DNA from 4 places in the Comamonas sp. Z3 genome. Region 1 is predicted to be linked to each of the others. Evidence: predicted binding sites of a transcription regulator. Region 1 holds the regulator's gene; each other region holds the start of a gene.
What was found. Region 1 encodes sigma-54, which starts transcription at its own class of promoters, with help from an activator protein. Its sites were predicted from a motif close to TGGCANGNAANCTGCTTT; they were not measured.

Region 1 (7,592 bases):
CCGCACCTGCGCCGGTGACACCGCCCGTCCCGCCCAGCGAAGTGACGGTGACGCCGCCCACGCCTGCCGTGCAGCCCACCGCAACCGGCGGAGTCACCACGCCGCCGGCACCATCCACGCCGGACAAGACGGCCAAGCCCGGATCGGGCGATCCGCTGGGCGATCTGGTCAAGGAGCGCTCCGCAGCGGCCGACAAGGCAGAAAAGGCGCGCGCCGACAAGGAAAAGGCGGCGGCCCAGGCAGCATCGTCCTCGGACTCGGCATTCAACTACTTTGTGCAGGCAGGCGCTTTCCGCGGCCAGAGCGAAGCGGAAGCGCAGCGTGCCAAGCTGGCCATGCTGGGCTGGGAGTCGCGCATCAGCGAGCGTGAGCAAAACGGCATCACCGTTTTCCGTGTGCGCGTGGGGCCGTTCAGCAAGCGTGACGACGCCGAGCAGCTCAAGGGCAAGCTCGACGGCGCGGGCGTGGACTCGACCCTGGTGCGTGCGGCGCGATAATCGGCCCTGCGAGGCGTTGTGCAGCCTCTCTCTGTGGAGCCCTCAGGCCGCGGCCCGAGGCGTCCCGGACAGCGGGTGCGAGATTTAGGACTTTGCTGAACTTTTTGGGGCCGTTGGGCTCTGATACTGCAGACCTGATACAGGAGTTTGTTTAGATGAAACGTCGCGAATTCTCTCTGGCTGCCTCGGCAGCTGCCGCCGGTGCCCTGACTCTGGGCACCTCCTCCAGCTGGGCCCAGGGTGCCGCGCCCAGGGAAGGCAAGGACTACATCAAGCTGGGCAAGCCCGCCAGCGTGAGCGCGCCGGCCGGCAAGGTCGAGGTGGTGGAGTTCTTCTGGTACAGCTGCCCGCATTGCAATGCCTTCGAGCCCCAGTTCGAAGCCTGGGCCAAGACCCAGCCCGCCGATGTGGTGGTGCGCCAGGTGCCCGTGGCCTTCAATGCCTCTTTCGTGCCACAGCAAAAGCTGTACTACGCCCTGGAAGGCATGAACCTGCTGCCCCAGCTGAATGCCAAGGTGTTCCGTACCATTCACGTGGACCGCAACCCGCTCAAGAACGATGAGGCCATCTTTGACTGGATCGGCAAGCAGGGCGTGGATCTGGCCAAGTTCAAGGAGGTCTACAACTCCTTCACCGTGGCCAATCAGGCGCGCAAGGCCACCCAGCTGCAAAACGAGTATGACGTGGAAGGCGTGCCCGCCATGGGCGTGGCCGGCCGCTACTACACGGATGGCACCAAGGCCGGCAATATGGACAATGTGCTGCGCGTGGTCAATGCGCTGATCGCCTCCAGCCGCAAGGCCTGACGCTTGATTTCAGGCGCCAACGACGTTTGATGCCCCGCAAGCCCGCCGTAGCGCGGGCTTTTTTGTGGGTGGTTTTTACGCAAGTTGCAAAAAGGGAATGACTACAATGGATGCAAGAAACGTGCCTTCCATGAAAAAAACACTCCTACCTCTTGCGCTGGCCTGCGCCCTGGCAGCAGCGACCGGCATGGTCCATGCCGAAAAGGCCGACAGCGCCAAGCCCATGAATATCGAGGCGGATGCGCTTCGTCACGACGAGCTGCAGCAGACCAGCGTCTTCACCGGCAATGTGGTGATGACCAAGGGCTCCATCGTGCTGCGCGGCGCCCAGCTTGATGTGCGTCAGGATGCCGAGGGCTATCAGTACGGGGTGATCAAGGCCGAACCCGGCAAGCGTGCCTTCTTCCGTCAGAAGCGCGACACCCTGGCCGGCCAGCCCGAAGAGTTCATCGAAGGCGAAGGCGAAGTCATCGAATACGACGGCAAGGCCGATATCGTCAAGTTCATCCGCCGTGGCGAGATGCGCCGCTACCGTGGTGGCCAGCTCAGCGACCAGGTCACGGGCTCCATCATCGTCTACAACAACATCACCGACGTCTATACCGTCGATGGTCAGAAGACCAGCGGCGGCCTGCCTAGCTCCTCCGTGGGCCAGGGCGGTCGCGTGCGCGCCATCATGGCGCCCAAGGACGGTACGCCGGGCGCACAGCCCAAGCTCGCCACACCTGCCACCCAGCTGCGCCCGAGCATGACGCTGGGCGGCGAGAAAGCCGACGAGAAGAAATGAGCGAGCCGACCTTCTCCAGCAGCCGCAGCGGCGAGTCCGACAGCCGCCTGGAGGCCAAGCATCTGGCCAAGTCCTATGGCAGCCGCAAGGTGGTCAAGGATGTATCGCTGTCCGTGCAAAAAGGCGAGGTGGTCGGTCTGCTCGGCCCCAACGGTGCGGGCAAGACCACATCGTTCTACATGATCGTGGGCTTGGTACGCAGCGATGGCGGCGAGATCTTCATCGACGGCCAGCCGGTGGGCGGCATGCCGATTCACCAGCGCTCGCGCCTGGGCCTGTCCTATCTGCCCCAGGAAGCCTCCATCTTTCGCAAGCTCAGCGTGGAAGACAATGTGCGCGCCGTGCTGGAGCTGCAAAAGGACGAGCAGGGCAAGGCGCTGACGCAGGGCGAGATCGAAAAGCGCCTCACGGGCCTGCTGCAGGAGCTGCGCGTCGAGCATCTGCGCCAGTCGCCGGCGCTGGCGCTGTCCGGCGGTGAACGCCGGCGCGTGGAAATCGCACGTGCCCTGGCCACGCAGCCGCGCTTCATCCTGCTTGACGAGCCGTTTGCCGGTATCGACCCGATTGCGGTGATCGAGATCCAGCGCATCATCGGCTTCCTCAAGGAGCGCGGCATCGGCGTGCTGATTACCGACCACAATGTGCGCGAGACGCTGGGCATCTGCGACCACGCTTTCATCATCAGCGACGGCCATGTGCTGGCCGAAGGCACGCCCGAGGAGATCGTGGAGAACGCCGATGTGCGCCGCGTCTATCTGGGCGAACATTTCAGAATGTGATGACCCCCACGCTCCCTCACTTTGTATGGTCGCTGCCCCCAGAAGGGGCCCTGGCCGTCTGCGCCGGGGTTTGCCCTGGGGCAGCCCGGCGGCAAACCCATAGCACTGCGCGCGTTTGCAATGATTGTCTGGGAGCCGCGCCTCGATGAAGCCAGGTCTCTCGCTACGCGTTTCGCAGCATTTATCACTGACGCCGCAGCTGCAGCAATCCATTCAGCTGCTGCAGCTCTCCACTCTGGAGCTGGCGCAGGAAGTCGAGCAGATGCTGGTCGACAACCCTTTTCTGGAGCGTGCGGGCGATGAGGCCGAAACTGCGGGAGATGCTCCTTTAGATGTAGCTAGTAGCGCCAGTGAATACAGTACTTCAGATAGTATTCATGCTGAAAAAGAAGCATCGCAAGCGCAATTAGCTACTGAAACAGTAGCGGAAGCACCGAGCCCCGAAACCCCGGAAACCCTGAACTGGGAGGCCGACGGCATGGACGGCCAGGACGGCGAATGGGGCGGCGAATCCAGCAGCGAGTGGGATACGCCCTCGGCCAGCAGCTCCACGCGCAACCGCGATGGCGATGACGAAACCGATGCCATCGATCTGGCGCGCGAGCACCAGAGCCTGACCGACTTTCTCCATCGTCAGGCGCTGAGCCTGCATCTGGGCGCGGCAGACACGGCGGCGCTGCGCTTTCTCATCGAGTCGCTCAGCGACGACGGCTATCTCGAGGATTCCCTGCAGGAGCTGGCGCAGAGCCTGGCCGGCGACGATCTGGAAGAGCGCGAGGAGCTGGAGCAGCACTTTGCCATTGCGCTGAAGCTGCTGCAAAGCCTGGAGCCGGTGGGCGTGGGCGCGCGCGATCTGGCCGAGTGCCTGCAGCTGCAGCTGCGCGACCTGATCCGCACGGCCGAGGACGAGGGCACGACCGAGGCGCATATGAACCGGCTGCTGCTGGCGCAGGCCATCTGCGCGCAGCCCATGGACTTGCTGGCGCGGCGCGATCTGCGCAAGCTCACCAGCCTGTGCGGCGCGCGCGAGGAACAGCTGCGCGAGGCCATGGCCCTGATCGCCAGGCTGGAGCCGCGTCCGGGGCGCCGCTTTGTCGACGTGGAGCGCCATATCGTGGTGCCCGATGTCATCGTGCGCCCGGTGCGGGCCGGCTCGGGCAGGGCAGACTTTTCCGTGCAGCTCAACCCCGAGGTCATGCCGCGTCTGCGCGTGCACGACATCTATGCCGGAGTGCTGCGTCGCCACAAGAACAGCGACGGTCATGCGGCGCTGCAGCAGCAGCTGCAGGAGGCGCGCTGGTTCATCAAGAACATCCAGCAGCGCTTCGACACCATCTTGCGTGTTTCCGAAGCCATCGTGGAGCGGCAGAAGAACTTCTTTGTGCATGGCGAGCTGGCCATGCGCCCGCTCGTACTGCGCGATATCGCCGACACGCTGGGCCTGCACGAGTCCACCATCAGCCGCGTGACCACGGCCAAGTACATGGCCACGCCCCAAGGTACTTTCGAGCTCAAGTATTTCTTCGGTTCGGGCCTGGGCACGGAAACCGGCGGCAGTGCCTCCAGCACGGCCGTACGTGCGCTGATCAAACAGTTTGTCGATGCCGAAGATGCCAGAAAGCCGCTGTCGGACGCCAAGCTGGCCGACATGCTCAGGGAGCAGGGCATTGAGTGTGCGCGCCGCACTGTCGCCAAATACCGCGAGCAGCTCAAGATACCGACGACCACGCTGCGCAAGGCGCTCTAAGACTTAGTGCGGCAGCAGCAGGCGGTTGTTGCGTGCCGGGTTGCGCCGGAGCGTAAGAGGCGCAGCATTCGGATCAGGGCTGACACTGCGCTTGCGGGCTGTGGCAGCAAAAGGCTGAGCGGGGCACAAGCCCGTGCTGATATGGTTCATGGCGGCAGCCAGCATGCCTTCCTGCGGGTCACCCAGTGCATGGTCTAAATCATCGGGCACGCTGCAACCGGGCACATAGCGCTGTGTTGGACCATTGCCCGGTGTAAAACCGTCGGCGTAGTCGCCAAAGCCTTTGGCGTTGATACCGGCAAACTCGATAGGGAAGTAACTGATGCCGCAGTTGTCCTTGGCCGTAAAACCATAAGGCTTGCCGCAGGTCGTGCCTCCAATCAGGATGACTTCCACATCCACACCGCGCAGGCCATTGATCAGTGCCTCACTGGCCGAGCACGTGCCCGATTGCGCTAGGACATACACCCGCTTCAGGTTGAGTGTGGGCAAGGGCTGAATATTGCTGCATTCGTTGTTGATGGGAAAGCAGGAGCTGCCATAAAACGGCGTCACCTGCGTTTCTGCGCTGCGGCGTGCGTTGTATTGCAGCGTCTCGAAAGTCTTGCCAGCCGTTTGCGTGCTGCCCGCAATCATGGTTGCCAGCTCTGCAGCGATGAACAGAAAACCACCGCCGTTGTAGCGCAGATCCAGCACTAAATCGCTCACGTTCTGGTTGCGCAGATTGGAAATGGCGGTGACCAGCTGACCTTCGGCGGGCAGCACATGGTCATTGAAGACGATGTAGCCAGCACGCGCACCGCTGTTTAGCGTGAGCACTCGCGATTGCGGCACCGGGGTGTTGGTGATATTGGTGCTGGTCAGACTTTGCACGGGCAGTTGTGCGCCGCCGCGCTGCAGGATGAAGTTGTGCGTGACGCCCAATATCTCAGGGAACAATCCGGCATTGAGCACATCCACCCCATCGGCATCGGGCGCATCGGCGGAGACGTCATCGATCGAGACCAGGGTGTCGCCACGCTTAAAACCCGCCACATCGGCTGGGCTGCCGGGCTCGATATAGGCGATGCGCAGGCCCCGTGGCGGTGTGGGGCTGGCCATTCGCCACTCGATGCCGTGACTGGGCGCAGTGGCGTTTTCGGAGACCGATTGCCATAGCTGCGTGGGATACATAAAGCTGAACTGGTCGCGCCGGGCACCGGATTCGGTAATGGCAGGCGTCAGCAGTGCATCAAAGTAATTGCTCAGGTCGGTGTAGTAGTAGCCGCTGCTGAAGCTGGCTGCGCCAGGGTCTACAGCTGGGACCTCTTCGCGCCACAGATAGGCTTCATCAAAGTAGGTGCGCAGCCAGCGCTTTTCCGTGTCCAGCGTAGCGTTGCGTAGCAGGGTATCGGCCAGGATGTTGTCGGGAGAGCATTGCTGGGCAAAGCTGCTGGATGTCTCGGCCGGGTTTGGGGGCGGGCCAGTGTTGTCTGGGTTGCTGCTGCCTGGGCTATCGGTAACAGGACTGTCATTCACGCCCCCGCCGCAACCTGCAAGCAGGCTCAGGCACACTACGCCACACAGGGCAACGCCACAGATTGAACTCGACATCGAAAGCTCCCTCGGCTGGATGTGGAATGCCAATCCCATCCGATATTTTAGAAACGGTGCCGCGAATTATTACCACCAAATGCCGAAAGTCACTATGCGCAGGTCAAGCCAAAAGGCGTGTCGTGATTTGTCTGCCGCTGTATCTGATTTCCGTGACCGGAGGTGGTTTATGGCTTGGATAGTCCTATCTATCCTCTCGAAGGATTGCGTTGGGCAACAAAAAAGCCGCTGTGCAATGCATCAGCGGCTTTTTTGATGGGGCGGCCTAGTTTGGTATCAGCCACCAGATAAACCAGACCAGCACGCCGATCATCAGTCCGAACTTGAGGATCTTGTAGAAGGTCGGATTCCAGTCGCGGAAGGCGCGGCGGTACTTGCCCGCATAGAACGAGATCTTGAACAGCTTGCTGATCATGCCGCGCGGATCGCCTTCGTTGTTGGGCGAGCTGGCGGCGGCCACCACGTTCTTGCCCAGCCAGTGATTGAGCCATTGCGCAAAGCCATTGGTCATGGGGCGTTCCACATCGCAGAACAGCACGATGCGGTTGCCTTCCGAGCGGTTCTCGGCCCAGTGCATATAGGTCTCGTCGAAGATCACGCCTTCGCCTTCGCGCCAGCTATAGGGCTTGCCGTCGACCTCGATCATGCAGCGGTCGTCATTGGGGGCCAGCACGGCCAGGTGATAGCGCAGCGAGCCCGCATAGGGGTCGCGGTGCAGATTGAGCTTGGCGCCGGGCGGCAGCTCGGCAAACATGGCGGCCTTGACGCTGGGAATCGATTTCACCAGGGCCGTGGTCTTGGGGCACAGCTCCATGGCCGAAGGGTGGGCATCGCCGTACCACTTGAGGTAGAAGCGCTTCCAGCCGGTCTTGAAGAAGGAGTTGAAGCCTGCGTCATCGTTGTTGGCGGCGGCCTTGATCTGCATGTTCTTTTGCAGATTGACGGCTTCCTCGCGGATTTCACGCCAGTTGGCCTGCAGCGGTGCCAGTTCGGGGAAGGTGCTGGTGGGCAGATAGGGCGTGCGCGGCACCTTGCTGAACATCAGCATGAAGACATTGAACGGCGCCGTGAACGTGGAGTGGTCAAACAATTGCTTGACCACCTTGTGGCGCACCTTGCCGCGCAGATGCATATACAGCCCGCAGCCAAAGAAGAGCAGCACCAGTGCCAGAACGATAATTTTTGCCATAAGGATCAATTTTACCGGGGGCACCCCGGCTGCCACCATGGGGGCAGGTCAAACAGAACCAGGGTAGGGGAATATCAAAAGCCATAGCTGCCGGCACTTGGCTGTCAGGCGCGGCAGCAGGTCCGAATCGATATTCAGGGCAGGGCCAGCACGGCGCAGTTGCACAGATCCGCGCTCTCGAAGGCCGTTTTGTC
Region 2 (7,592 bases), on a different contig from region 1:
CGACTGGTAGCCATGACCGTTGGCCTGATCCGGATCAGGCGTGGAGATATCGGGAATCGGGGCTGCAGTGGAACTCATGCGATTGACCAAAAATGACCAGCCCCAGGGGGCGGATTAGTTGACCGCAGGCAGCCGGTCCAGCTCTCGCTTGATGCCTGCGATATCACTTTCCTGGCGGGTGATATCGGCCTTGAGCTTGGCCACCCGCTCCGGGTAGCCCTGAGGATTGCGCAGCTCCAGCGCAGTACGCACGGGATTGCCATCGTTGTACTCCGCCTTGAGCTCGGCCAGTCTGGCCTGGGCCTTGTTCAGCTCGCCTTGCAAAATCGCGCGGGCATCGGAGTCGCGCGCCTTCTGCGCGGCACTGTCGGCGCGGGCAGGGGCCGCCTGGCTCGATGCAGAGCTGCCTGCCGGCTTGGGATTGGCCGGCGCCGCAGCAGCATTGCCGCCCGAGGGACGGGTGCCGTGAATCACCGTCACGCCACTGCCATCGACCGGCTTGCACCCCTTGGCCTTGGCCTGCGAAACATTGTTGGTGTACTCATTGCCGCAGCGGTAGATCACATCCTGGGCAGAAACCAGCCCGGATGCAAGACACAGCAACGACAACACATAAAACTTCTTCATTCGGTCCTCTCAGGCAGACGGCGGCCGCAAGTCCGCAATACCCTGAGTATCGCTCCAAGCCTGCAGCTTTTATTGACTACTTGACCGCCACCAACCCGTTTGGTTCCTTTGCTGCCATGTCCGGCGCAGCGCCCGTGCAATAAAAAAGGCGGCTTGCGCCGCCTTTGAGAACCTCTGCTTTACAGCGAGAAGTACATATCATATTCGACAGGGTGCACCGACTGGCGATAGCGAGTCACTTCGGTCATCTTCAGCTCGATGTAGGCATCCAGCATGCTGTCGGAGAACACACCGCCCTTGGTCAGGAACGCACGGTCGGCGTCCAGGGCTTCCAGAGCCTGATCCAGGCTGTGGCAGACGGTAGGCACCAGCTTGTCTTCCTCGGGAGGCAGATGGTAGAGATCCTTGGTCGCGGCTTCGCCGGGATGGATCTTGTTTTCCACGCCGTCCAGACCGGCCATCAGCAGGGCTGCGAAACCCAGGTAGGGGTTCATCAGAGGATCGGGGAAGCGGGCTTCCACGCGACGTGCCTTGGGGTTGCTGACGTAAGGAATACGGATGGAAGCGGAGCGGTTCTTGGCCGAGTAAGCCAGCTTCACGGGCGCTTCGAAGCCGGGAACCAGACGCTTGTAGCTGTTGGTGCCGGGGTTGGTGATGGCGTTCAGGGCACGAGCGTGCTTGATGATGCCGCCGATGTAGTACAGGGCGAAGTCGGACAGACCTGCATAGCCGTCGCCGGCGAACAGGTTCTTGCCATCCTTCCACACGGACTGGTGCACGTGCATGCCGGAGCCGTTATCGCCAGCATAGGGCTTGGGCATGAAGGTTGCCGTCTTGCCGTAGGTGTTGGCCACGTTCCAGATGATGTACTTCTGCAGCTGCGTCCAGTCGGCACGCTCGACCAGGGTCGAGAAGCGTGTGCCGATTTCGTTCTGACCCGCACCGGCCACTTCGTGGTGGAACACTTCGACGGGGATGCCGACGGCTTCCAGCAGCAGCGACATCTCTGCGCGCATGTCCTGGGTGCTGTCAACGGGAGGCACGGGGAAGTAGCCACCCTTGACGCGAGGACGGTGACCGCGGTTGCCGCTCTCGAACTTGGTGCCGGTGTTCCAGGGAGCCTCGTATTCCTCGATTTCGAAGAAGGGGTTGTGAGGCTCGGTGCCCCAGCGCACGCCGTCGAAGATGAAGAATTCGGGTTCGGGACCGAAGTAGGCGGTATCGCCCAGGCCGGAAGCCTTCAGATAGGCTTCTGCGCGCTTGGCGATGGAGCGGGGATCGCGGTCGTAGGCCTTGCCGTCACCGGGTTCGATCACGTCGCACTGCAGAATCAGGGTGGTCTCTTCGAAGAAGGGATCGATGTTGGCAGTGTTTGGATCGGGAACCAGCTGCATGTCCGAGGCTTCGATACCTTTCCAGCCGGCAACGGAAGAACCGTCGAAAGCATGGCCCGAGGCGAACTTGTCCTCGTCGAAGTGCGACACGGGCACGGTCACGTGCTGTTCCTTGCCGCGGGTATCGGTAAAGCGCAGGTCCACGAATTTGACCTCGTTATCCTGCACCATCTGCATCACGTCTGCAACGGTCTTCGCCATTAGATCTCTCCTGCCAACTTGGCTGATCAAATAAAGAATGAATAGTATCTAGCAGTTTGCGTGCCAACTCTGCTTCAGCACCTCATCCCAGCATCCGTGCACTGAAATCGAGCTCTTGCAGCAAGCTACTCGCCACAAGACATAAGCATTTAGCAGCGCCGCATCGGCAAACTGCACCAAACCGACGCGCATTGTCTCACTGCCGGCACGCATTTCTCAGATGCACCATCTTGGTGAAAATGAACGCACCAATGTGGTGCATTTTATGAACTGGGTTGTTTTTGGTGCACGAGGCACGATTGGCCCGGCGGCAAGCGCTCTCAGCGAGCAACCGAAGCGGCATCATCTGCACCAGGTGCGAACGGTACCTGGGGATCGGCAGTACTCGGCATGGTTTGCGCCCTCATCTGTTCCAGCGCCGCCAGACAGAAGTGAGCGAACCACAGCGCAGAGAAGGCAAACACCAGCGCATAGATCCAGATGGCAATGGGCACCAGAATCCAGAAAGCAGCCAGAAACAGCAGCCCGGAAATCCAGACCACACCGGGCGCTGCGCCCAGATAGCCGCAGATCACCCCCATGAGAATGAGCGACATGCGGTGGCGGGCAAACAGGGCCCGGCGCTCATCCTTGCTGGCATGCTCGGACAAGGCATCAAACGCCATGACCCGGTAAGTGAGCCAACCCCAGATCAAGGGTGCGACCACCAGCATTAGCGGCGGAAACACCCATAGCGGCAGGGTGACGAAAAGGGCCAGCAGCGCAATCAGCGTGGAGCCGCCCGACCAGAGCAGGCTGGCGACGGTGGAGCCGCCATGCTTTTTCTCCAGCCCGGCAAAGCGCTTCTCGGCCACCAGTTGCGTCAGCACGGGCGCCATGAACAGGCCCACCAGCAGCAAAACAAGCACCACGAGAACCGGCGTGGCCCCCAGCACCACAAACATGGAGGCCACCACCTCCGAGGCATAGCCCACGCCACGCTCCTGCAGCCACAGCCACAGGGAGTGCAGCCAGCCCACCCCATCCAGCAGGCTTTGCACCTTGAGGACCGCATCGGCCCAGAAGAAGTAGCCCAGAAGCCAGGCCATCAAGGCCATGGCCAGCAGCGGCAAGAGTGACCAGACAATGACCCGCTTATGCAGGCAATACGCCAAGGCACGCCAAAAAGAGTCGAGTAGCAAGCTCATGCTGGCAAGCATACTCAAGGATTGGCTTATGCGCGACCCATCAGTCGTAGGACAGCCAGCCACTGTTGCGCCCAGAAGCCGCGGCCATAGTCGCGCAGCTGCCCTTTCGCATTGGCCTGCACCTGATCGCGAATGCCCGTAGGGTCATAGCGCAGATCGAAATTGGCCGTACCGAACAACATGTCCCACCAGGGCAGGAGCACGCCAAAGTTGTTGCCGTGGACCTTTTGGTTGCGCACCGGCGCCATGGGCTCGTGACCGATACCGATGGCGTGATGGCGGCGATGAAAGCGCGGGCTGATCCACAGGCGCTCGCCCAGCTGGCCAAACCAGATGCGCACATTGGCGTGCTGAAAGCTCTCGCTGAGCTGGGTCAGGGCCACGATGGCCACGAACTGCCCGGGAGCCACGCCGATCAGCTGCGCCACCAGCACGATGATGGCGTCATGGATCACATCGTCGAGCAGGTGATTGCGGTTGTCGCTCCACACTGTCATCTGACGTTGCGAGTGGTGCACGGCATGCAGCTTCCACCACCAGGTAAAGCCGTGCTGGCCGCGATGAATCCAGTACTCGACCAGATCGAAGACGACCAGATACATCAGCAGGCTGACCCAGGCGTTGTCCGTCACGCCCGGCCAGATGTCGTCAAGGTGAAAGCCCGGCAAGCCCCAGACATGAAGCGTACCCAAAAGGGAATCCCACAGCGGGTCAACCGTGAAGAACAGGGCCAGCCGGAAAAGTCCCAGCCGATGAATCAGCGTATAGAGGATGTCCACACGGATCGCCTGGCGGTCGACCACGGGCTCGGCCGGCCTCCAGCGCTGCAGCGGCACGATCACCGCGACCATGACGGCAATCTGCAGCAAGCCCACCAGCAGCCAGCCTGTGGCGGTATAGCCATCCTCCAGCAGATTCGCCATGCCGAAATGAAACAGAAAAGGCTGCACCACGCCTTCAAACAAGCGTTGCTGCGCCTCTCCAAACATCTGTACCAACCAATCCACGACTCACTCCTCTTGCAGCACTCGGCGCTGCTGCGCGATCCAGCCCTGATACGCCGGGTGCTCGGCCAGCGTACGGAAGCAAAAACCCCTGTCCAGCAAGCCCAGAATCAAGGGCTCCAGCACCGCCGGAGCCCATGGATCCTGACGCGACCAGATCCCCAGGTGCGCCAGCAAGATATCGCCGCTGCCTATGTTTTTGAGTGCCTGGGCCAGCAAGCGTTCATTCGGATATTTGTCGCTGGGCAGCTCGTCGCCCAGAAAGCCCGCCGGCGCCCAGCCCACATGCTGAAAACCGCCCTGCCGGGCCGCAGCAATCAACGCCGGCGATGTCTTGCCACCCGGCGCACGATAGAGCGGCAAGGTCTTGCGGCCCGTGATCTGGGCCAGCCGCTGGGCGGAGCGCGCAATCTCCTGCCGGTACTCTTCGGCAGACACCACATAGGTCTGACCAGCCCTGGGACCGGCCGAGGGCCTGACCCTGAAATGCGTGACCTGCCCGCTGGCCTTGTCGCGAATATCGGCCAGCCAGTACATATGGTCAAAGGTATGGGACGCGAGCTGGTGACCTTCGTCGGCACGCGCCTTCCACCAGGGTGCCCAGAAGTCGCCCAGACTGCTGCCCCCCTCTTTCGTGGCCTCATTGGCCGCAAAGAAGGTGACGGGAACCTTGTGCTTCTGCAGCACCTGGGCGACCCACTGGGCTATGCCCATGTGCCCAGTGTCAAAAGTCAGGTAAACCGCCTTGGAGCATGTACCTGAAGCTATCTTTTTTGAAACTTCGGAAGCGAAGGCAGGAACGGCAGACAGGCCGCCGGCCAGCGAGCCGAGCATGAAACAACGTCTTTGCATCCACCCTCCTTGAGGTGGTCAACACGAACACCGGGCATCCCGGCCACTCCGGTGCGGCCGGGACAGGCGCTTCAACGCGCAGCGTGGGACAGCGTCCAGACCCCGTGGGGCGACTTGCCCACATTGACCTGATTGACCACCTTCTTCTCTAGCGTGTCGATCACCGACAGCTTGCGTGCCCAGCGCGAGGCCACAAAGATGTAGCGACCGTCGGCCGACACATCCATGCAGTCAGGGCCGCCCGGTGCCGGGTAGTTGGCCACGACCTGGCTGCTGAGCATATCGATCTTGCTGATGGTATTGGCCACGCGGTTGCTCACGTACAGGTGGCGATCATCGCCGGCAGCGCGGAAGGCGTGTGCACCGGCAGCCGTCTTGATCTGGCCCAGGCTGCGGGGCTCGGCGCCGGTGATGTCGAACACCTCGACGCCATCGCCGCCGGTCAGGCCGACAAACAGCTTCTTGCCGTCAGGGCTGCCGTAGACGTCCGCAGGCATGGGGCCGGTGGGCACGCGAGCCTTGATGGTCTGGGTGGCGATATCGATGGCCACCAGGGCATCGCTGTCCTGCATGGTGGAGTACAGCGTCTTGCTCTGCGCGTCGATGAACAGATGGCTGGGCGTCTTGCCGGTGGAGACACGCTTGACCAGTGTCGGCGTCTGCGTGGCCGCGTCCCAGCGGTAAAAATCGATGTGGTTGAGGCGGTTGGCTGCCGTGACGAACCACTTCATGTCCGGCGAAAAGCGCAGGTGGTACGGGTCCACGATGTCGCGGATCACGCGCTGCACGGCACCCGTGCGCGGATCCACCAGGGTCAGCGAATCGCCCAGTGCATTGGCCACCACCAGCGACCTCTCGTCCGGCGTCAGGTACAGGTGATGAGGCTCCTTGCCCGTTGGAATGCGCGACTGCTCCTTCCAGCTGAGCGGATCGATCACGCTGATGGACGCATCCAGGGAGTTCAGCACAAAGATGGGCGTGGGGCCTTGCACGGCACGCGCTGCCTGTGCCGGCTTGACGGCAGCAGGCGACGCAGGCGCAGCGCTGCTTGCAAGCGGCGCTGCGGGCGTGGCTGTCGGAGCGACCGCAGAAGCGGCAGCGGCCGCCGGTGCAGCTGCCTTGGCAGACTTGAAACCGGGCAATGCCGAAGCCCCCAACCATGCCGCGGCGCCCACACCCACGACCAATGCCACAGCAGCGCCAGTGCGCCCAATAGAAAGACGTCCCACAACCACCACCTTCTCAGAATCCATGCAGTGTAGCTGCGCCAATGCAGCCGCTGCCAACACAAGCCTTCTGGTTTACAAAGCTTGCTGAAATGCCACGCGAACCTTGCCTGACCGGCGCAGGCCGCATCATGACAACAATTCAAAAACAGGAGCAGTTAGCGCCTGTTTTTCTTACGATACAGCTTTAAAAAAGCCTGAAATCGTTGGAATAAAGGCACATGCTGCTCATCTATTGATGAACATCACTGCTCTATAAAAAAAGGAGCCCCAAACGGGGCTCCTTTGCCAACATCGGTGCCAGGTCCTCAGACCTTCCACTTCTCCGCCAGCTTTTCAGGATTCAGCGTGTCATAGCCTTCGAAAGGCTGGTGAATCCAGGGATTGGTGCCCAGGAAGTCCACCGAGTAGTCGGGCTCGAAGGTCGACACGCCCTTAGTCCAGATCACGGCGCTGCGCAGCTCCGTAATCGGTGCGTAGTTGGTCTTGAGCATGGCGATCACGGCCTTGAGCGTGGCGCCCGAGTCCGCCAGATCGTCCACCAGCAGAACGCGGCCGGAAATATCGCCCTTGGGCGTGGCGATGAAACGACCGATGTCCAGATGGCCCTGCACCGTGCCGGCCTCGGCGCGGTAGGAGCTGGTGGACATGATGGCCAGAGGCTTGTCGAAAATGCGGCTCAGGATGTCGCCGGGACGCAGACCACCGCGTGCCAGGCACAGGATGGTGTCGAATTCCCAGCCAGACTGGTGGATCTTGATGGCGAGCTTTTCGATGAGACCGTGGTACTCGTCGTAGCTCACATACAGGTGCTTACCGTCTTCTGTCAGCATGGGCACAGTTCCTTTGAAAGTTCAGTAAAACCCAGCCCGATCAGGCGGGGCTGTACGGGTTGTGCATCAGGATGGTGTGATCGCGGTCGGGGCTGGTGGACACCATGGCGATGGGCACACCGGTCACTTCGGCGATACGGTCCAGATAGCGGCGGGCATTCACGGGCAGCTTGTCGTAATCGGTCACACCCACGGTGGAGTCGGTCCAGCCGGGAATGGATTCGTAGATCGGCTTGCAGCGCTCGATATCGTCCGCACCCAGAGGCAG
Region 3 (7,592 bases), on a different contig from region 1:
ATGCCCAGCGCTATCGGCAGGTCAAAGCGGCCGGAGTCCTTGGGCAGGTCTGCCGGAGCCAGGTTGACCGTGATGCGCTGGTTGTTCGGGAACTGCAGCCCCGCATTGACGATGGCCGCGCGCACACGCTCGCGTGCCTCCTTGACCTCCACATCCGCCAGGCCCACCAGGGTGAACGAAGGCAGGCCGTTGGCCAGATGGACCTCCACAGTGACGCCTGGTGCCTGCAAGCCCAGCAAGGCACGACTTTGAACCAGAGCCAGACCCATCACGCCCCCTCCCCTTCAAGCCGGACTGTAGGGACTAGCGTATGCGCCAGCGGCTCAAACAGGCAATAGGGGTGTGCACAGGCCGTCAGCCGGCGGCGTCATCACGGGCAGGCTGCCTGCCGGCGGCCCCGCCACGACGGCGCTCTGCCTTGGGAAAGCTGCCCTGCTCCTGCATGCGGGACGCCCTATTGCGCACGCGCTCGAACACCTGCGACAACACCTGAAGCTCGGCATCGCTGACGTCACCGAGCAGCTCCTGGTTGATCGCCTGAATCTGCGGAAACAGCTGCACATGCAGCGCCAGCCCGGCGGCCGTCAGCTGCACCATGGCCTGGCGCCCGTCGCCGGCCATGCCCTGCTTGTGCAGCAGCCCCTTGGCAATCAGCGCGGAGATGGTGCGCGAGGTGCGCGTGCGATCGAGCTGTGCCAGCTCCGCGAGCCGGGACGGCTGCATGGCACCCTTGGTGGCCAGCAGGCCGATCATGCGCCACTCGCGCCGGGTAATGCCGAAGCCGCCCTCGCAAAGGCGCACCACCATGGTCCCGGTCGAGCTCATCAGGCGGGCCAGATGGTAGAGGAACAGATCGTCCAGCTCGGACGGCTGCCGCCAGGGGTGGCACTGCACCTTGGTCATGGATGTTTGTGGGTTTTCTCTAGGAATGATGGATTAGATCCATTATCGAGTCACTGCTTACAGTGGCTCCAAAGAAAACGACAGGAGACACCATGCCTTGCACCCGTATCGCCCGCCGCACTCTGGCCGGGCTGGCGGCCGCCGCGCTGCTCACGGCAGCCCATGCGGCCGACACCTGGCCCGCCAAGCCCATACGCATCATCGTTCCCACACCGCCCGCCGGCCCGTCCGACATCGCCGTGCGCCCGCTCGCGGCGGCCGTGCAGAAGGCCCTGGGCCAGGCCGTGATCGTGGAGAACCGGGCCGGGGCCAACGGCAATATCGGGGCGGCCGAGGTCGCCCGCGCCCCGGCCGACGGCTACACCTGGCTGTGGGCCATGGACCCGGTGCTCACCGTCAACAAGCATATCTACAAGAACATCGGCTACTCCAGCGATGCCATCGTGGTGCTCAATGCCGCCGCCAGGTTCTCGCAGACCCTGATCTGCAACCCCGGCCTCGGCTTCAAGTCCGTCAAGGACATGCTGGACGCCGCCAAGGCGCGCGAGCTGACCTATGCCACGGGCGGCGCGGGCTCGCCCGGCCATCTGGTCATGGAGTCCCTGCTGTCCAGCACCGGCGTGAAGATGGTGCATGTGCCCTACAAGGGGCCGGCACCGGCCATGCAGGATCTGATGGGCGGCCAGGTGGATTGCGGCTTCCTGGCCGCCCCCACGGTGCTGCCCCAGATCCAGAGCGGTCGCGTCACCGCCCTGACCACCACGGGGCGCACGCGCTCGCCCCTGCTGCCGGCATTGCCCACGATTGCCGAGTCCGGCTACCCCGACTTCGACGGCACCTACTGGCTGCTGCTCGCCGCCCCCAAGGGCATTCCTGCCGAGATCCAGAAGCGCTTTCTCGCCGCCATGGATGCCGCCATCCGCTCGCCACAGCAGCAGGAGCGGGTCAAGGCCGTGGATATCGAGATGGTGGGCAGCAGCCCCGAGCAGGCCCAGGCCAGGGTGCGCGAGATCTCCGACAAATGGGAAGCGCTGGCCCGCAAGATCAATCTGAAACCCGATTGAGGCCGCAGGCCCGGACACCGCCCGTCCGAGCTGTTCAGGCCGGTGCCGGCACGCACTTACACTGCCCACTTTCCCATCAGCAATGGCGTGAGACCGCGGCGCGGACCACAGACCAGGAGAGACATGACGATGCAAAGAAGAATCTTCGGCAAGCTCGCGGCGGGGCTCGGCCTGAGCGCAGGATTGCTGGGCAGCGGCGCGCTGCAGGCCCAGGAGACCCATGCCCTGTTTCCCAACAAGACACCGCTGCGCATGGTGGTCGGCTATCCGCCCGGCGGCGCCACCGACCGCGTGGCACGCATCGTGGCCGACCGCCTGCAGGCCCGGCTGGGCAGCCCGGTGATCGTGGAAAACAAGCCCGGCGCGGGCGGCCGTCTGTCGGCCCAGTACGTGAAGAACGCGCCCGCCTCCCAGCCCGCCGTGCTGCTGGCCAATCCCGCTGTGATGGTGGTCGCGCCGCTGGTGTTCCCGGACTCGGGCTACGACCCGGAAAAGGACTTCCGCCCCATCAGCGAGGTGAACCGCTACGAATTCGGCCTGGCCGTCGCCAGCGCCGTGCCCGTGAAGGAGCTGCCGCACCTGCTGGCCTGGCTCAAGGCCAATCCGCAGCAGGCCAATTTCGGCGTGCCGGCCACGGGCAGCCTGCCGCACTTTTTCGCGCTGATGCTGGGCGAGACCGCCAAGGTGCCGGTCGAGGTCGTGGGCTACAAGGGCTCGGGCCCGCTGCTCACCGATCTGATGGGCGGGCAGATCCCCATCGCCGTGGACACTTTCGACACCCAGATTGCCCAGCACGAAGCGGGCAAGCTGCGCGTGCTGGCCACCTCGGGCGAGCGCCGCAGCGCCATGGCGCCCGGCATTCCCACGCTCAAGGAGCTGGGCGTGAACCTGGTCGGCACGGGCTGGAACACCTTGTTCGCCCCGCAGAGCATGGCGCCGGCCACGGTGCAGCGCCTTTCGCTGCTGGTGCAGGAAGTGATGAAGGAAGCCGACACGCAGCACAAGTTCGCCGCCTCCAACCTGGTGCCCGTGGTCAGCAGCGCGCAGGACACGGAAAAAATGCTCAAGGCCTACCGCGCGCAATGGGCGCCGGTGGTGCAGCGCTCGGGCTTCAAGCCCTGATATTTGAGGAGCATCTATCGCTTGCTACCAAACATTTTCAGCATCAAATCTATTCAGAATCCTTTATTAACAAGCGATAGAAGCTCCTGTTTTTGAATGTTCCCCGCTCTCCCATGACCGACTCCCGCCCCAATCTGATCTTCATCCTGGCCGATGACCTCGGCTATGCCGACCTGGGCTGCACCGGTGCGCGCGATGCACACAACAACGCCACCGACGTCTCGCCGCGCCTGGACGCCATGGCCGCCCAGGGCCTGCGCTTCACGCGCGGCTATTCCAACTCCTCGGTGTGCTCGCCCACGCGCTTTGCGCTGGCCACGGGCCGCTGGCAGTACCGACTGCGCGGTGCGGCCGAGGAACCCATCGCCAGTGTGCATGGCGACAAGGTGCTGGGTCTGCCGCCCGATCACCCCACGGTGGCCTCGCTGCTGCGCGATGCCGGCTATGCCACGGCCCTGGTCGGAAAATGGCATCTGGGCTACCCGCCGCATTTCGGCCCGCGCCTGTCGGGCTACGAGGAGTTCTACGGCTTTCATGCCGGCGGCGCCGACTACTTCGCCCACTGCGATCCGCGCGGGCGCCCCGACTTCTGGCACAACGAGGAGCCGCACACCGAAGACGGCTACCTGACCGATCTGCTGAGCCGCCGCGCCGTGGACTTCGTCAAGCGCCAGACGGCCGAGCAGCCCTTCTACCTCTCGCTGCACTACAGCGCGCCGCACTGGCCCTGGCTGACGCGCGAGGACCGCGCCGAGTCCGAACGCCTGCAAGGCATGGGCAAGCATATCGACGGCGGCTCCATCGACACCTATCAGCGCATGATCCATCACATGGACGAAGGCATCGGCTGGCTGCTGGATGCGCTGGAGGAAAAAGGAATGAGCGAGAACACGCTCATCGTCTTCACCAGCGACAACGGCGGCGAGCGCTTCTCCAATACCTGGCCTTTCGTGGGCCAGAAGATGGACCTGCTCGAAGGCGGCATCCGCGTGCCTTTGCTGGCCCGCTGGCCGGCGCGCATGACGGCCGGAGCCGTCTGCGACACGCCCAGCCTGACCATGGACTGGTCGGCCACCTTCCTGGCTGCAGCGGGCGTAGCCGCACATGCCGACTATCCGCTGGACGGCATCAGCCTGCTGCCCCTGATGCAGGATCAACGCTGGATGCCCGAGCGCGACCTGGCCTGGCGCATGAAGCACCGCGAGCAAAAGGCCTTGATACGCGGCGACTGGAAATATCTGCAGATCGAGGGCATCGAGTATCTGTTCCACATCGGCAACGACCCGCGCGAGCGCGCCAATCTGCGTGATCGCGAACCCCGGAAGCTGGCCGAACTGCGCAGCGCCTGGGAGCATTGGAATCAGGACTTGCCGCCGATTCCCGAGGAAGCCAGGGTCTCGCTGGTATTCACCAAGGCAGACCTGCCGCAGGCCAGCTTCTGAGCGGCGCGCGACCTGCAAGCCCATCGCCCTGGCGATGGGCTTTTTTGCGTCTGCGCTCGAACAAAGAGCATGCACTCACTTGCAAATCACCTGTTTGGTGCAAAAAGCCGCGCAAAAGCCGGGCCATGGCGGTGCATCGCAAAAACGCACCATCTTGGTGCAATCCATCCAGCCCGCCAGCCAGGTGGCGAAAGTTGCGCTCAGTGATTGTGAAAATTCGTAGCTTTTTGTACTCGGCAGCTATGGCCCGCTGCCTGTTTGAGGCCGATGACTGCGCACCGCGCCGCAGCGGCCGCAGAGACTGGCACGGTCTGTGCTTTGAGAGTTCATCCGAGATTTTTGCCACGAAATTTTCAAACCGGAGGAACCCTGAATGCCTAGTCCCGCTGCAAGCCGTTTCAAGACTTTCGCCAAGACCGCCGCCCTGGCCTGCGCCGTTGTCGCCCCCATGTGGGCCCATGCCCAGCTCTCCGCCAACGTTGCCCTGACCACCAACTACAAGTTCCGCGGTCAGGACCAGGACGCCAGCCGCACCAAGGCCATCAAGCCTGCGCTGCAAGGTGGTTTCGACTACACGTTCGGCGACAGCGGCTTCTACGTCGGCAACTGGAACTCCTCCGTGGACTGGCTGCCCGGCAACTCGCTGGAAACCGACTTCTACGGCGGCTACAAGTTCAAGGCCGCCGATGTGGACTGGGACGTGGGCATGCTGACTTATGTCTACTCGGGCAATGCCAACGGCAACACCACCGAGATCTACGGCTCCGGCACCTATGGCCCATTCACGGCCAAGTACTCGCACACGGTGTCCAAGGACTACTTCGGCTGGGCTGGCGCCAAGGCCGGCTCGGGTCTCAAGGGTCGCAACACCGGTTATCTGCAGTTCTCCTACAGCCAGGAAGTGATGCCCAAGGTGACACTGAAAGCATCAGTTGGTTACACCCATTTCTCCAGCGACATCAAGGACCTGGGCGTTCCCAACTATGTGGACTACAGCGTCGGTGGTGCCTATGACCTGGGCGACGGCTTCTCTGCTGCAGCAGCGGTGACCGGCGCCAACAAGAAGGCCTACTTCGGCGATGTGAACAAGGCGCGTCTGATTCTGACGCTCTCCAAGACTTTCTAATTTTTCAGGAGCCCGTCATGAAAATGGTGATCGCCATCATCAAACCCTTCAAGCTCGACGAAGTGCGTGAAGCTCTTTCCCAAATCGGTGTCCAAGGCATCACCGTGACCGAAGTCAAGGGCTTTGGCCGTCAGAAAGGTCACACCGAGCTGTACCGCGGTGCCGAGTACGTGGTGGACTTTCTGCCCAAGCTGAAGATCGAGGCCGCGATTGCCGACGATCTGGTGGACGCCGCCATCGACGCCATCGAGGGCGCGGCCCGCACCGGCAAGATCGGCGACGGCAAGATCTTTGTGCAGGCGCTGGAGCAGTCGATCCGTATCCGTACAGGAGAAACCGGCGACGCGGCCCTGTAAAGGCCCAGTCTCTCTGGAACCGTTTTGAGAAAGATTGCCATGACCAAGAAATTACTGAGCGCAGGCCTGGGACTGGGCCTGCTGGCTGCAAGCGCTGCTGGCTTTGCCCAGGAAGCCGCCACCGCTGCCGCCGCCGCAGCACCTGTGGCCGAAGCCGCAGCCGAGGCTGTTCCCACCCTGAGCGCCGGCGATACCGCCTGGATGCTGACCTCGACCATGCTGGTGATCCTGATGGTCATCCCCGGCCTGGCGCTGTTCTACGGCGGTCTGGTACGCAGCAAGAACATGTTGTCCGTGCTGGCACAGGTCTTCGTGATCTTTTCGCTGATCACCGTGCTGTGGGCCATCTATGGCTACTCGCTGGCCTTTGGCGGCGAGGGCAAGTTCTTCGCGGGCTTCGACAAGCTGTTCCTCATGGGCATCACGCCTGACACGCTGTCGTCCATGCTCAAGACCATCCCCGAATACGTGTTCGTGGCCTTCCAGTCCACCTTCGCGGCCATCACCGTGGCGCTGATCGTGGGGGCGTTTGCCGAGCGCATCAAGTTCGCGGCCGTGATCGTGTTCTCCGTGCTGTGGTTCACCTTCAGCTACATCCCCATGGCCCACATGGTGTGGGGCGGCGGTCTGCTGGGTGCCGATGGCGCGCTGGACTTCGCGGGCGGCACCGTGGTGCACATCAACGCAGCCGTGGCTGGCCTGGTGGGTGCCTACATGCTGGGCAAGCGCATCGGCTTCGGCAAGGAAGCCCTGCCTCCGCACAGCCTGACGCTGACCATGGTGGGCGCTTCCCTGCTGTGGGTGGGCTGGTTCGGCTTCAACGCCGGCTCTGCCGGTGCCGCCAACGGCATTGCCGGCCTGGCCTTCATCAACACCATCCTGGCGACCGGCGCTGCCGCCATCTCCTGGATCGTGGCCGAAGCGCTGCTGCGCGGCAAGGCCTCCATGCTGGGCGCCGCCTCGGGTGCCGTGGCCGGTCTGGTGACCATCACGCCCGCCGCCGGTTTCGTCGGCCCCATGGGCTCCATCGTCATGGGCATCATCGCCGGCCCTCTGTGCTTCTGGGGCGTCTCCGGCCTGAAGCACATGCTCAAGGTCGACGACGTCTGCGACGTGTTCGGTGTCCACGGTGTCGGCGGTATCCTGGGTGCCATCCTGACCGGCGTGTTCTGCGCCAAGGGCCTGGGCGGTATCGAGCCCGAGGGCTACAACATGGCCCATCAGCTGTGGGTGCAGGTCGAGAGCGTGCTGGTGACCATCGTCTGGTCCGGCGTGGTCTCCTACGTGGCCTACAAGATTGCCGATCTGACCGTGGGTCTGCGTGTCTCGGAAGAGTCCGAACGCCAAGGCCTGGACATCACTTCCCATGGTGAGGTGGCCTACACCCGCTAAGCGGCAGGCTCTTCGCAAGTTCAGTTTCATTACGTTGCCCCGCAGTGCAAGCTGCGGGGCTTTTTTTATTCACGCCTGCTTTTCAAAAAAATCAAAGATCGGCCCTTCCTGCCCCGGGGGCACCCCGGCTACCATGCAGGCCATGGATTCAGCCACCAGCCAAATCAATCAGCTCAGCGAGCGCATT
Region 4 (7,592 bases), on a different contig from region 1:
CGCGATTGTCGGCGTGCCCGTGATTGCGGCCCCCAGCGATGAAGAGGCCCGGTTTCTGGCCAGCAGCACCTATCAGCGCGTGCTCGGCATTCTGACCGGCAACCGCACCCGCCTCATGCCCCCGATACCGGACTTCTGGGAGCAGCTGGATGGGCGCGCCCAGGCGGCGATTGCCGATTTTCTGGCCGTGGGCGTCATCGGCGGCCCGGATACCGTGCGCCAGGGCCTGCAGAATCTGGCCGATGAAACCCAGGCCGATGAATTCATGATCGTCAGCGATGTCTATGACGCCGAGCTGCGCCTGCGCAGCCTGGAGATCACGGCTGGCGCCATGAACAGCGCCTCCTGAGCGGTCCTGGCAGTTCCCTGCTATCACGCTGTGCGGAAGGAGGGAGCGCACAGAGAACGACAAACCGGCGTCCCGGCATGAGAGCATGCCAAACTCCTGCGTCGTTCACCTCTCAGATTTCGCCCATGAGCCGTTCCGCCCGTCTGCTGCAATTGCTGGATACGCTGCGCCGCGCCCGTCAGCCGCAGACCGGACCCGAGCTGGCCCGGGCGCTGGGCATCAGCCTGCGCACGCTGTACCGCGACATCGCCACCTTGCGCACCCAGGGCGCCGACATTCTGGGCGACCCCGGCATAGGCTTCGAGATGCGGCCCGGCTTTCTGCTACCGCCTCTGATGTTCAACGCCGACGAGCTGGAGGCCCTGCTGCTGGGCGCTCGCTGGGCCAGCCTGCAGGCCGATCCGCAACTGGCCCAGGCCGCTACCGCCGCCATGGACCGCATCCGTGCGGCACTGCCGCTGGAGCTGCGCATTGCCGTCGATACCAGCGGCCTGCTGGTTCCCAATATGCAGACCGACCCGCCGCCCGAGCCCTGGCAGGCCGCGCTGCGCCGCGCCATCCGCGCCGAACACAAGGTCGTGCTGCATTACCGGGATCAGCATGGCGTGCCGAGCCAGCGCCGGGTCTGGCCGTTTGCCATGGCCTACTTCGAGCGCAGCCGCGTGGTCTCGGCATGGTGCGAGTTGCGCCAGGCCTTTCGTCACTTTCGCGCCGACCGCGTGGACGCGCTGGAGGATCTGGGCGAACGCTATCCGCAGCGACGCCAGGCGCTGATACAGCGCTGGCTGGACGAAACCGGCTACACGCTGGATTGAACGGCACTGCTGACAGAAACTGTCAGCCCCCGCTCCTACATTGGCTGCATGGCGTTTTTGCCATGTCACAACAGCCCGCCCCAAGGAGAGCCGCAATGTCCACACCGCAACAACCCAAGCTGCGCTTTTTCAGCAACCCCAGATCACGCGCCCGCATGGTGCGCTGGATGCTGGAGGAATGCGGTGCCGACTATGAAACCGTTGACCTGGAATTCGGACCCGAGATGAAGTCGCCCGAGTACCTGTCCATCAACCCCATGGGCAAGGTCCCGGCGCTGCAGCATGGCGATGCCGTGGTCACCGAGACCGGAGCCATCCTCGCCTATCTGGCCGAGCTTTTCCCCGAGAAACGACTGGCCCCGGCGATGGGCAGCCCGGAGCGCGCCAGCTACCTTCGCTGGCTGTTCTTTGTCGCCGGGCCGGTGGAGGCCGTCACAACCGCCCGCAACGAAGGCTGGCTGCAATCGCAAACTCATCAGCAGGCCATAAGCGCAGGCTTTGGCCGCTTTGACGATGTATTGAACACCTTGCTGCATGCGGTGGCCGGCAAACGCTATGTCTGCGGCGACCACTTCACGGCCGCCGATCTGTATCTGGCCAGCTATATCGGCTGGAGCATGATGGACGGCAGCTTGCCCAGGCGGCCCGAATTCGAGGCCTATGCCACGCCGCTGCTGCAGCGTGCAGCCTCGGTGCGCGCCGACGAGATCGACGGCGATATGCAAGCCGCCGCCATGGCGCCAGTCGTTTAAAGGTTTTGGCCTGCAGCGACCGCCAGTCAGGCGCAGGACCATCAAGACCTACAGCAAACCGCTGCAGACCACTCAGCGAGCCAAGTAACCGCCGTCGACCGGGTAATAAGCGCCCGTCACAAACGACGCGCGGTCACTGGCCAGCCAGGCCACCAGCTCGGCGATCTCCTCGGGCTGGCCCAGGCGTCCCATGGGGTGGGCCGCCACCAGCGCCGCATGCGTGCTCGGGTCCTGCTCCAGACCGCTGATCATGGGAGTGTGGATAAAGCCCGGCCCCACGGCATTGACGCGCACGCCTCTGGCGGAATATTCGAGCGCTGCCGCCTTGGTCAGACCCAGCACGCCGTGCTTGGCGGCCGTATAGGCCGCAGAGTTGGCAAAGCCCACGGCACCGAGGATGGACGCCATATTGATGATGGAGCCGCCGCCGCCCTGCAGCATGGCGGCGATCTGGTATTTGCAGGCATAGAACACGCCCGAGAGATTGACGCGCAGCACCTGCTCCCAGGCATCCAGCGGATAGTCGACGGTGGGCGCGCTGACGCCGCCGATGCCGGCGTTGTTGCAGGCCGCATCCAGGCGGCCGAAGTGGCGCATGGTCAAGGCCACCAGTGCTTCATGATCCGCCGGGCTGCCGGCGTCGGCGCGCAGATACAGTGCCTCGGCACCCAGCTCGCGCACCAGGGCGGCCGTCTCCTGGCCCTGCTCCTCGTTGAGGTCCGCCAGTACCACGCGCGCGCCCTCCCTGGCCCATGTCAGCGCCACACAGCGGCCTATGCCGGATGCAGCCCCCGTCACCAATGCAACCTTGTCCTTGAGCATCGAAACCTCCCGTTCTTGAATCGGCAGACCATTGTGCCGAGCTCGACCGCGGCAGTCATGACCTGCATCAAGCCGGATCCGCTCTCTCAAACAACGAAGGGCTGACATCATTAGTCGCTACCATCTGCACTAAACCGTCACTGTCAGATCGATTCGCGCATGCCTGCCTTTACCTTTGAAGCCCTGGATGCCCAGGGCCAGACCCGCAAGGGCACCCTGGAAGCCGACAACGCCCGTGCCGCGCGCAGCCAGCTGCGCAGCCAGGCCTTGGTGCCGCTGCAGGTCGAGCCCGTCGCCGCAGGCCGGGGCCGGACAGGCGCATCCGGCTGGCTCACGCGCCCGGTCTTCAACTCCACCAGCCTGGCGGTCTGGACCCGCCAGCTCTCGGGCCTGGTCAGCTCCGGCCTGCCCATAGAGCGCGCACTGGCCGCGCTGGCCGAGGAAGCCGAGGACGAACGCCAGCATCAGCTGGTCGCGGCGCTGAGGGCCGAGGTCAATGCCGGCTCCAGCTTTGCCAAGGCGCTGGAGCAGCATCCACGCGAGTTTTCCGACATCTTCTGCGCCGTGATCGGTGCCGGGGAATCCAGCGGCAGCCTGGGCCCGGTGCTGGAGAACCTGGCCGACGACCTGGAGGCGCGTCAGGCGCTGCAGTCCAAGCTCATCGGCGCCTCGCTGTATCCTGCCATCGTGACGCTGGTGGCCATCGTCATCGTGATCTTCCTGGTCAGCTATGTGGTGCCGCAGGTGGCTGGCGTGTTTGCCGGCACCAAGCGTGCACTGCCGTTTCTCACCGTGGTCATGCTCGGCATCAGCGACTTTGTGCGCAGCTATGGCTGGTTCATGCTGGCCGTGCTGCTGCTGGCTGCCGTGGGTTTTCGGCTGGCGCTCAGGAACGAGGCGTTTCGCGAGCGCTTCGATGCCCAGTGGCTGCATCTGCCGCTCATAGGCCGGCTCTCGCGCAGCTATAACGCGGCGCGCTTTGCCGGCACCCTGGCCATGCTGGCCGGAGCGGGCGTGCCCATTCTCAAGGCCTTGCAGGCCGCCGCCGAGACGCTCAACAACCGCGCCCTGCGCGCCGATGCCATGGATGCGCTGGTGCTGGTGCGCGAAGGCGCGCCACTGGCCTCGGCCCTGGCGCAGAAGAAGCGCTTTCCGGGTCTGGTCGCCATGTTCGCCAGACTGGGCGAACAGACGGGCCAGCTGCCGCTGATGCTGCAGCGCGCCGCAACCCAGCTGTCCACCGAGGTTCAGCGCCGTGCCATGCACCTGGCCACGATCCTCGAGCCCCTGCTCATCGTCGTCATGGGGCTGGTGGTCATGCTCATCGTGCTGGCCGTGCTCATGCCCATCATCCAGCTCAACCAGTTCGTCAAATAGACCTGACAGGCATGTGCCGGTGCGGAAGCACCCACTCCAGATTGGCGCAATTCTTGCTTTCTTTTAGTGCATTGCGGGTTTTTCCCGCAATTTCGCACCAATAAATAGCAAATTTCAGCTGGAGCGTTTTCATGCAAGCACTAAAACAGGGCGCGGATGCCCTGTTCATTTTGATGGGCGCCGTCATGGTCCTGGCCATGCACGCCGGTTTCGCCTTTCTGGAGCTGGGCACCGTGCGCCGCAAGAACCAGGTCAATGCCCTGGTCAAGATCCTGGTCGACTTCTCGGTCTCCACCGTGGTTTATTTCGCGCTCGGCTATGGCGTGGCCTACGGCACGCACTTTTTCGTGGGCGCCGAGCAGCTGGCGGCACTCAACGGCTATGGCCTGGTCAAGTTCTTCTTTCTGCTGACCTTCGCCGCCGCCATTCCCGCCATCATCTCGGGCGGCATTGCCGAACGCGCCAAGTTCTGGCCCCAGCTGATCGCCACGGCCATGATCGTGGGCCTGATCTACCCCTTCTTCGAGGGCATTGCCTGGAACCAGCATTTCGGCGTGCAGGCCTGGATCAAGGCACTGACCGGCGCCGAGTTCCACGACTTTGCCGGCAGCGTGGTCGTTCACGCCGTGGGGGGCTGGATCGCCCTGGGAGCCGTGCTGCTGCTGGGCCCGCGCAGCAATCGCTACCGCCAGGGCGGAGCGATTGCCGCCACACCGCCCTCCAGCATTCCCTTCCTGGCGCTGGGCGCCTGGATTCTGATCGTGGGCTGGTTCGGCTTCAATGTGATGAGTGCCCAGAGTCTGGACAAGATCTCCGGTCTGGTCGCTGTGAACTCGCTGATGGCCATGGTGGGTGGCACGCTGGCCGCCCTGGCGGTGGGCAAAAACGACCCGGGTTTTGTGCACAACGGCCCGCTGGCCGGCCTGGTTGCCGTCTGCGCGGGCTCGGATCTGATGCACCCTCTGGGGGCACTGGTCGTGGGGGCTGCCGCCGGAGCCATCTTTGTCTTCATGTTCACGCTGACGCAGAACAAATGGAAGATCGACGACGTGCTGGGCGTGTGGCCGTTGCACGGTCTGTGCGGTGCCTGGGGCGGCATTGCGGCCGGCATCTTCGGCACACAGGCACTGGGCGGGCTTGGCGGCGTGCATCCGGTCGCCCAGCTCATAGGCACACTGATGGGCGTGGCCTGGGCCGCGCTGGGCGGCCTGCTGGTCTACGGCCTGCTCAAGAAGACCATGGGCCTGCGCCTGAGCCAGGAGCAGGAATTCGACGGCGCCGATCTGTCCATCCACCACATCAGTGCCACGCCAGAGCGCGAAGCCAACTGGTGAGGGAGCTGCGGCCTGCGTATCATCGAAGCCTGTCCGCAATTCCGCTCAAAACCGTACCGCCATGGCCATGACCCTGAACGACAAGCTCGTCGTCGCCATCTCCTCGCGAGCCCTGTTCGATTTCGAGGAGGAAAACCGCCTCTTCGAGGACAGCGACCCGGCGAGCTATCTGCGCCTGCAGCGCGAGCGGCTGGACGTGCCTGCCGCACCGGGCGTTGCCTTCTCGCTGGTCAAGAAACTGCTGGCCTTCAACGCCGAGGGGCAGCAGCATGTGGAGGTAGTGCTGCTCTCGCGCAACGATCCCGTCAGCGGCATGCGCGTCTTCCGCTCGGCCAAGGCCCACGGCCTGCACTCCATACAGCGCGGCGTGTTCACCCAGGGGCGTGACCCTTTCGGCTATCTGCGCCCTCTGGGAGCTCAGCTGTTCCTGTCGGCGAATGCCGATGACGTGACCCAGGCACTGCAGCTGGGCTACCCGGCCGCCCATGTGTTCACCGACTCCATGCGCGCCAGCAGCAGCCATCCGCGCGAAGTGCGCATCGCTTTCGACGGCGATGCCGTGCTGTTTTCCGACGAGGCCGAGCGCATCTTCCAGGCCCAGGGCCTGGAGGCATTCCAGCAGCATGAACTGGAAAAAGCCGCCCAGCCGCTGCCCGAAGGCCCGTTCAAGCCGCTGCTGGCCGCCCTGCACCGGCTGCAGCAGGCCGATGTGGCCGGCATGCGCGTGCGCACGGCCCTGGTCACGGCGCGCAGCGCCCCGGCCCATGAGCGTGCGCTCAATACGCTGATGGACTGGAAGATCGATGTCGATGAAGCCATGTTCCTCGGCGGACTGGCCAAGGGCGGTTTTCTGCGCGAGTTCGAGCCCGACTTCTTCTTCGACGACCAGACCGGCCATGTGCGCAATGCAGCCGGACATGTTCCCTCGGGCCATGTGCGCAGCGGCATTGCCCATGACAAGGCGGCGCTGCCTACGTAAAGCTTGGCAAAGTCCGGCAAGCGAATGCAAAACTTTGAAAGTGCGGCGGGCCGGAGGTTGAGAATGCCGTCATGGCCCTCATCTGTACCGCTATGTCAAAAGCCAAGAACCACCCCATCGTCGCCCGCAGCAGCTCGGTCATGAAGACCGCCATGGGCGTGCTGCTGACCAGCGCCGTGCTGCTGCTGCCCACGGTGCGCGCCGAGGAAACCGCCGGCGACAAGATCGGAGAAAGACAGGGAACCCAGCTCTCCAAGGGCGAGATCAAGGCCCAGCAGCAATTCAAGATGCTGGACTTCAATCAGGATGGCAAGCTCAGCCGCAAGGAAGTGGCCATCATCCCGAAGCTGGCCGCCGCCTTTGACGAAACCGACACCAACAAGGACGGCTTCGTCACCTATGAGGAAGTGCGCGCCTTTGCCGTCAAATACCGTGCAGCGCGTGAAAAGGCCAAGGCCGCCGAAGCCGTGGCTGCTGCACCGGCCAAGGACGATGCTCACAAATCAGAAGCTGACAACGCAGACTCTGAAAGCAAATAGGGTATAAAAATAGCTGAAGCGCTTGAATATCAAGCGCAATCAGCTCTCAAAATCAAAGCAACCGCCTTACTTGGCGTTGCCGCTGCGCTTGACCCGGGGCTCGGAATAAGTCAGCGGCTCATTGCGCGCCTGCTGCTTGCTCTGCAGCAGATCCTCCGACTTGCTGGTTTCCTGTGCCTGTTCAACCGCCTGGGCGCTGGCGCGCCACATGGACTGGATGAACTCGATCAGCTGCTTGGAGATGGGCTCCTTGGGCGGCTCCTCCACCTCTTCTTTTTGCTTGATCTCCTCGGCCAGGGTCCAGTCGCGGTTCTCGGTATCGGGAGCCGATGGCTTCTCGGGTTCACGCACCGTGCGGCCCTCGCCGATCTTGTCCACAGACTCTGTGGCATTCACGGCGTTCACGGGGCGCACCGGCGCGGCGCCCGAAGCCCCTGTGGAGTACAAATCCGCACCCTGGGTACGCCAGGGCGTCTGTGTCCGGTCTAGAGGTGGAATTTGCATGGCTTGGCCCTCGGCAGTAAAAAGGTGCAGGCGGAAAAACAGCTATCTCGCCCTGTTATCGGCCACGCTTGAGAAAACTGTAGGATTATTTTCAATCCTATTTTGATAGCTATTAGTCTAT

Region 2: glnA (type I glutamate--ammonia ligase) is a predicted target of sigma-54. The motif match lies at 2,271-2,288, and genes of this name have one in related genera.
Region 3: FSY59_RS10675 (TorF family putative porin) is a predicted target of sigma-54. The motif match lies at 4,834-4,851, and genes of this name have one in related genera.
Region 4: FSY59_RS05465 (ammonium transporter) is a predicted target of sigma-54. The motif match lies at 4,158-4,175, and genes of this name have one in related genera.

Annotation. Positions count from the first base shown of each region.
Region 1 is NZ_VOQU01000004.1:678,627-686,218, reverse strand. Features, by position in the region: gene FSY59_RS15315 (SPOR domain-containing protein) at 1-497, shown strand, start outside; gene FSY59_RS15310 (thiol:disulfide interchange protein DsbA/DsbL) at 653-1,303, shown strand; gene lptA (lipopolysaccharide transport periplasmic protein LptA) at 1,434-2,090, shown strand; gene lptB (LPS export ABC transporter ATP-binding protein) at 2,087-2,869, shown strand; gene FSY59_RS15295 (RNA polymerase factor sigma-54) at 3,015-4,616, shown strand; gene FSY59_RS15290 (S41 family peptidase) at 4,620-6,134, opposite strand; gene FSY59_RS15285 (aspartyl/asparaginyl beta-hydroxylase domain-containing protein) at 6,475-7,398, opposite strand; gene FSY59_RS15280 (DUF711 family protein) at 7,533-7,592, opposite strand, start outside.
Region 2 is NZ_VOQU01000008.1:197,816-205,407, reverse strand. Features, by position in the region: gene glnL (nitrogen regulation protein NR(II)) at 1-78, opposite strand, end outside; gene FSY59_RS22670 (hypothetical protein) at 115-627, opposite strand; gene glnA (type I glutamate--ammonia ligase) at 807-2,222, opposite strand; gene FSY59_RS22660 (EI24 domain-containing protein) at 2,543-3,421, opposite strand; gene FSY59_RS22655 (sterol desaturase family protein) at 3,436-4,416, opposite strand; gene FSY59_RS22650 (polysaccharide deacetylase family protein) at 4,420-5,265, opposite strand; gene FSY59_RS22645 (YncE family protein) at 5,337-6,518, opposite strand; gene FSY59_RS22640 (phosphoribosyltransferase) at 6,800-7,324, opposite strand; gene FSY59_RS22635 (adenylosuccinate synthase) at 7,365-7,592, opposite strand, start outside.
Region 3 is NZ_VOQU01000003.1:478,507-486,098, reverse strand. Features, by position in the region: gene FSY59_RS10700 (YifB family Mg chelatase-like AAA ATPase) at 1-269, opposite strand, end outside; gene FSY59_RS10695 (MarR family winged helix-turn-helix transcriptional regulator) at 355-903, opposite strand; gene FSY59_RS10690 (tripartite tricarboxylate transporter substrate binding protein) at 996-1,967, shown strand; gene FSY59_RS10685 (Bug family tripartite tricarboxylate transporter substrate binding protein) at 2,097-3,089, shown strand; gene FSY59_RS10680 (sulfatase) at 3,203-4,531, shown strand; gene FSY59_RS10675 (TorF family putative porin) at 4,905-5,657, shown strand; gene glnK (P-II family nitrogen regulator) at 5,675-6,013, shown strand; gene FSY59_RS10665 (ammonium transporter) at 6,053-7,405, shown strand; gene glcE (glycolate oxidase subunit GlcE) at 7,539-7,592, shown strand, end outside.
Region 4 is NZ_VOQU01000002.1:178,039-185,630, reverse strand. Features, by position in the region: gene FSY59_RS05490 (LLM class flavin-dependent oxidoreductase) at 1-349, shown strand, start outside; gene FSY59_RS05485 (YafY family protein) at 475-1,164, shown strand; gene FSY59_RS05480 (glutathione S-transferase family protein) at 1,260-1,916, shown strand; gene FSY59_RS05475 (SDR family NAD(P)-dependent oxidoreductase) at 1,989-2,738, opposite strand; gene gspF (type II secretion system inner membrane protein GspF) at 2,898-4,115, shown strand; gene FSY59_RS05465 (ammonium transporter) at 4,247-5,449, shown strand; gene FSY59_RS05460 (5'-nucleotidase) at 5,511-6,428, shown strand; gene FSY59_RS05455 (EF-hand domain-containing protein) at 6,500-6,967, shown strand; gene FSY59_RS05450 (hypothetical protein) at 7,034-7,471, opposite strand.